DNA from 2 places in the Shewanella sp. 30m-14 genome. Region 2 is predicted to be linked to the other one. Evidence: riboswitches for the same ligand, from Rfam matches in the RefSeq annotation. Region 2 holds a riboswitch; the other holds the start of a gene.
What was found. Region 2 has a riboswitch for thiamine pyrophosphate ahead of ACVBIU_RS00175 (TonB-dependent receptor). Riboswitches for the same ligand answer to the same signal wherever they lie in the genome.
Positions count from the first base shown of each region.

Region 1 (3,212 bases), on a different contig from region 2:
ATATAAATGACTTCTGGATTACCATAATTGTGGTCAGTGTAACATTTTAGATTGTAAAAGCTACAGTTTAAGCGAACACGTGTACGCTTAAATTGGCAGTTCTTAAACTGACAACTCTGGACTGACACTCTTGAAATCAGTATCTCTTGGATGCTCCTGTGTTTAGTGTGCGATATTCAATGGGCTCCTCAGCCTAGCATAAATAACTAATGTGAACTTATTTAAGCTGAGATTGTTCTAAGCTGTTATCACTATAGGAAGAGTGTCTAATTAAGCACAAGAGCCAGGAAGAGCCAATTGAGAGCGACGCAGAAGTGGGAGGCCAAACGCGAGCAAATCGTTAACGCAGAAAAAAGTAAGCAACAGCAACGCCAAGTTCGATTCAACGGCTTGCTCATTATCTCCAGTGTCATACTATTACACCTTGTGGCTATCGTTGCGATAAACCAATTATGGACAGGCACAGCACTGGTAACTAAAAATGTGTCCGGCGCTAAAATTCAATCATACCTGTATCAAGTTCCTCAAAACGTCACTGAGCCAAAAGTCACAGATCAAAAAGTTATTGAGCAAGTAATAAAAACGGATATTGAGCTTGAAGTGAAAAGTGAAGTCACAGTAAAACCTGTCGTAAATCCAGAGATTGTTGCTGCTACTTCGCAAGAGAAAGAACTACAAGAGAAAGTGTGGCAAGAGCGTGAAACTAACAACGGGTCAATTAAGGTCAGTAAAACAAAGGACGCTATAACGAAAGGTACTATAACAAAGCAGGCTATGACAAAGGGCACTATAACAAAGCTGACAATAAAAAAGGCGAGTAACACAAAGGGCACGATAGCTCGCAGTGAGAATAGTCAGTATGAAAAGTTAAACTTAATTCCTACTCAAAATGCGAATTCAAGTTCAGGTCAAAATAGTAGTCAAAATTTAGCATCAAGCTCAAGCCTGTTTACGCAGTCTTACTTGGGCAAGCAACGAGCCAGCAAACTCGATGAACTCATTATAGACAAGGCTGATCAATATACTAAAAAGCGTTCCTTGAGTGAGATGGATGGCGACATGCAAGAGTTAGTTTTCCCTCAAGTTGATGAGTACAGCAAGGTGCTCACAACCAACCATAGATTAGATCCGAATCGCATCGTCAGGCAAGGTGATACGTGCTATCGCATTGTCCAAGTGCCAACGCAAATTAACCCCTTTGCAGAAAACCTGGGTTACCCATTTAATTGTGGTGGAGACAAGATAAAAAAAGCGATCAATGATGCGATTTCCGCACGACTAGATAAGCGAATGATAAGTAAAAAGGGATAAGTTTTAGTTGATAAAAATTCATCTATTTTAACGGAACCACCCATTTTACAAGTTAAAACTCATATATAACAGTTGGTTATGGTTCTAATTTTTTGCTTGTTTATTGTGGTCTAATATCTACTTAAGCACTTGTATGTCACAAGTCGATAGGACTATACTGCCAGTTCATCTTGTCGGAGTGCCATATGGCTGAGACCGTTAATTCGGGATCCGTTGAACCTGATCAGGCTAGAACCTGCGAAGGAAACAAGCGAAATCATTGCAAAAATGTCTGTTTAAGACATGCTTAAGCAATGTTTCGAAGGTTACGTGTAGCTGGCGTTTATTGCCTTACTATCCGTTCAACTTTTCACATTCTCATTTCTCCTGACAAGCAACTTCATTTCTTTTTATAAAGTGAGTTTGCTAATGTCAAAACGCCGCGAAACCCGAGCTCAAGCTCAACAGTTTATTGATAACTTAAAGCCGCTACAGCACCCAAATTCTGAAAAAATTTACCTACAAGGTAGTCGAACAGATCTAAAAGTGGGTATGCGCCAAATACACCAAGCTGATACCCTAATTAGCGGCTCTGAAGCCAATCCTATATTTGAAGCCAACCCTCCACTAAAAGTCTACGACTGCGCAGGTGCGTATTCTGATCCTGATGCAAAAATCGATGTGCGTAAAGGGTTAGAAAAGTTCCGCGAGCACTGGATAGAAGAGCGCGATGATACCGAGCAACTTGCAGGTGTCAGCTCTGGCTTTACTCAGCAGCGCTTAGCTGATGACGGCTTAGACCACCTTCGATTTGAGTCATTATTACCACCTCGTCGTGCCAAAATAGGTAAATGTGTGACGCAGTTACACTATGCAAGGCAGGGCATTATCACGCCTGAAATGGAGTACATTGCCATTCGTGAAAACATGGCACAGGTAGAAGTACGAGACCCTATCTTAACGCAAAAAGATAAGGGGGAAAGTTTTGGCGCAGTGATTGGCGAGCCGATAACCGCTGAATTTGTTAGACAAGAAATTGCCCGTGGCCGAGCTATCATCCCTTTAAATATCAACCACCCAGAAGCTGAGCCTATGATTATTGGGCGTAATTTTTTGGTTAAAGTTAACGCCAATATTGGTAACTCTGCGGTGACATCGTCAATCGAAGAGGAAGTTGAAAAGCTTGTTTGGTCGACGCGTTGGGGCGCTGACACCGTGATGGACTTGTCGACGGGACGTTATATTCATGAAACCCGTGAATGGATTATTCGTAACTCACCAGTGCCAATTGGTACGGTACCAATTTATCAAGCGCTTGAAAAAGTAAACGGCGTTGCAGAAGATCTAAATTGGGCAACCTTTCGCGATACCTTGATCGAACAAGCCGAACAAGGCGTAGACTACTTCACTATTCATGCTGGTGTGTTACTGCGTTATGTACCAATGACGGCAAAACGTTTAACGGGCATCGTGTCGCGTGGCGGTTCAATCATGGCCAAATGGTGCTTGTCACACCATAAAGAAAATTTCCTTTATGAACATTTTCGTGAGATCTGTGAGATCTGCGCCGCATACGATGTATCACTGTCGCTGGGGGACGGTATGCGTCCGGGATCTATTGCCGATGCAAACGATGAAGCGCAGTTTTCGGAATTAGAAACCTTAGGCGAGCTGGTGAAAATTGCGTGGGAATATGATGTGCAAACCATTATCGAGGGACCAGGTCATATTCCAATGAATCTCATCAAAGAGAATATGGATAAACAGCTTGAGCTGTGTGATGAAGCGCCATTTTATACGTTAGGCCCGCAAACAACAGATATCGCGCCGGGTTACGATCACTTCACCTCAGGTATTGGTGCGGCAATGATCGCTTGGTATGGCTGCGCCATGTTGTGTTATGTCACGCCAAAAGAACATTT
Region 1 covers NZ_JBRILW010000027.1:15,888-19,099, forward strand. Annotated here, with positions in the region: gene ACVBIU_RS17235 (hypothetical protein) at 298-1,311, shown strand; TPP riboswitch at 1,476-1,574, shown strand; gene thiC (phosphomethylpyrimidine synthase ThiC) at 1,720-3,212, shown strand, end outside.
Region 1: another riboswitch for thiamine pyrophosphate. It lies ahead of thiC (phosphomethylpyrimidine synthase ThiC); the one in region 2 lies ahead of ACVBIU_RS00175 (TonB-dependent receptor).

Region 2 (3,212 bases):
GGCCATCCACTAGGCCCGATGTTGAGCCCGAGTGAATGAGTTCAAGCAGTCAGAGCTACTCGCTAACCGATATGGCGAGCCGATTTGTCGCGCAGCTAACTCAATGCCGTAAGCTTAAATTAAAAGTGCTAGAAGGTAGCGGAAAGCATGTTTTACTGGAGCTGCCTTACGATACACAGCTTGTTGGTTACCCTGACACGGGGGTGATCCATGGTGGTGTGATCACAACATTGATGGATACTGCAAGTGGTTGCGCGGTGGTGTGTTCAATTTTTGATAAACACCGCTTGCTTGAGATCTCTCCGACTCTCGATTTGCGTGTCGATTATATGAAGCCAGCAGCGCCGCACAAACCTGTTTATGGTTTTGCCCAGTGTTATAAATTGTCTTCAAGTGTTGCCTTTACCCGCGCTATTGCTTACCAAGATTCAATAGATGATCCCATCGCTCATGCGGTAGGCTCGTTTATGCGTATCAGCCCTGAGATGGTTGGTGAAGAGTTTAGGCAGGCATTGATGGGAGGTGCTGAATATGAATGATGAATCGTACTTTTCTATTGAACCATCGTTGGACGACAGTGCTAAGCTTGACGTTAAGGGCATCGTAAAGAAGGCCACAGAGCTAAATGACTTTGGCCATCTCTTGGAGCATGTTCCTTACGCAAAATTTATCGGAATGGCGGTAGACAGATTTGGTGATGAACTGGTTTTCAAGCTGCCAGCAAAAGATGACAACATAGGTAATCCTATCTTGCCTGCGCTACATGGCGGCGTGATTGCAGGATTTATGGAGATGTCGGCAATAGTACAATTGATGGTGTTTATGCAAACGACAAAAGTACCTAAAGTTGTTGATTTTTCAATTGATTATTTAAGGGCTGGTTACCATAAAGATAGCTTCGCCGAGTGTAAAATCACGCGCCAAGGCCGCCGAGTGGCCAATGTAAGCATTAATTGTTGGCAGACAAACCGTAAGCATTTAATTGCAACTGCAAGAGCGCACTTTTTGATTGATTAGTCGAGCTGGCTAACTTTAGTTTATTTAAGTTACGCCTATTAGCTTATGCTTAAACTCAAGCTTATTAACTCAAGCTTATTAACTCAAGCTTATTAACTTACGTTTATTCGCTTAGGCTATTAATCGGGCATGTTAATTTAACTTGCTACTTAACTCATGGTTTGTATCAATAGCGTATGTGTTGCAGCTAAGAAGGGGATAGAGATGAAAAAGGTTTTATTGGGACTATTTACCGCATTGGTTTTCACTGCATGTGCTCAACATACTGCCGGTGTGATGGCGGGGTCAAATGGGGATGCTAGGATTGATAACAATAGCTTTGGTAAAGAGGTACAAGTAACCAATATCATGGCTCGCCCTGAAGGCGGATTCTTACGTGGTACGGGAACCATTGTCAGTCAGGTATCAACCGATTTAAGGTTGCAATATAAGTTCACCTGGTTTGATTTAAACGGAATGACAATTGACGACGAAGGCGTAAGCTGGAAATCGGTAAAGCTACACGGTAAACAGCACCTGCAAGTTAGCGCTGTGGCTCCTAATGCCACCGCAACTCGTTTTGAGCTATACGTGAGAAAAGCCTTTTCAAATTAGCCTGTCGACACTCTTGGTTAATATTGGTTAGTTAAAGTGGTAAGTTTAAGTTGTTGGCTAAAGCCTAGCGTAAACCAAGTTTATATCGCACCTGTTAAAAAAACGTCAGCTAAGCTGACGTTTTTTCATGCAAAAAGTACCTGTTTTTAAAGAAGTCTGTCATCGAGTTGTAAATTTCATGTATAATCGCGCTCGCCAAGGGGTGTTAAAGTCTATAAACCGAAAGTCGGATTTATCTGCTTTGACTGAGATGTTGAAAAACGAACCCTTTGAACCTGATCCGGCTAATACCGGCGTAGGAATGGGCCACAATTCATTTCCCGATCGCTTCTTTACTGATGCCGGATCTCAAAATTTTACTTTGAGGTCCTATGTTAAATCTAAAATCTTATTCGCCAATAGCACTTGCGGTTATTGCAGCCATCTCATCTACAAACGCCTTTGCTAATGGCGATGCATCCACCACTCACGATGATATCGAAGTCATGGTGGTGACCTCTGACTTTCGTGGTTCAGCATTAGAAACAATGCCCTCCAGCGTTACCATTATTGATCAGCAACAAATTGAAGATGAAGGTGCCCAACACTTTGAAGATATCTTAAATACGGTTGCCAATTTAAATTGGTCTGGTGGTAGCTCTAGACCTAAATATTTCCAGATCCGTGGTGTGGGCGAGCAAGAAGAATACCAGGGCGCACCTAACTCTTCGGTGGGGTTTGTTGTAGACGATATCGACCTATCTGGTTTAGGCATGGTCTCAAGCATGTATGATCTACAACAAGTAGAAGTGCTACGTGGGCCACAAGGAACTCGCTATGGCGCAAATGCCTTAGCAGGTCTAATTTATCTCAAGAGTAACGACCCTACCGATGTGTTTGAACATGGCGCAGAAGTCTCTCTTGGCGATGATAATCTACAGACTTTCAGTGGTTTCAGCTCAGGTCCTATTACAGACTCAGGTAATTTACTTTATCGTGTTTCGTTACAGCAGCATCAACAAGATGGCTATCGTGACAACCTCTACCTTGGCCGAAGTGACACCAATAATCGTGATGAGTTTACAGGCCGCGGTAAGTTACGCTGGTATGCAACCGAAGATCTAGAAATCGATTTAACTTTCCTGCACGCGAACTACGACAATGGTTATGATGCATGGACACTGGATAATAATGGTTTTGACACATTAACCGATGCTCCGGGTGTCGATAAGCAACGTACAACAGGCTCGTCACTTAAGTTCACCTATACTGGCGCCGAGAATTTTGATCTCACTTCATTAACCTCGTTGGCGCAATCAGATACGCGCCATAACTACGACGGTGACTGGGCAAACCCTGACTACTGGGAAAGTCGAGATTGCGGTGGTATTCCATGTGAGTACGAGTATAACTGGGACAAAAAAGGCGAGAGAAAAACGCTAACCCAGGAGTTTAGATTATCGTCCACAGAATCTGGACGTATTTTTTCAGATAGTACCGATTGGCTGATTGGCGTGTATGCCATGGACTTACAAGAAGATAACGACACGGTTGATACTTATAACCAGTTATCAGCCGAGTATGAAGCACAAAATTATGCATTATTTGGTCAGTTAGATTCA
Region 2 covers NZ_JBRILW010000001.1:32,343-35,554, forward strand. Annotated here, with positions in the region: gene hinT (purine nucleoside phosphoramidase) at 1-39, shown strand, start outside; gene ACVBIU_RS00160 (PaaI family thioesterase) at 36-539, shown strand; gene ACVBIU_RS00165 (PaaI family thioesterase) at 532-1,017, shown strand; gene ACVBIU_RS00170 (YcfL family protein) at 1,222-1,611, shown strand; TPP riboswitch at 1,800-1,930, shown strand; gene ACVBIU_RS00175 (TonB-dependent receptor) at 1,983-3,212, shown strand, end outside.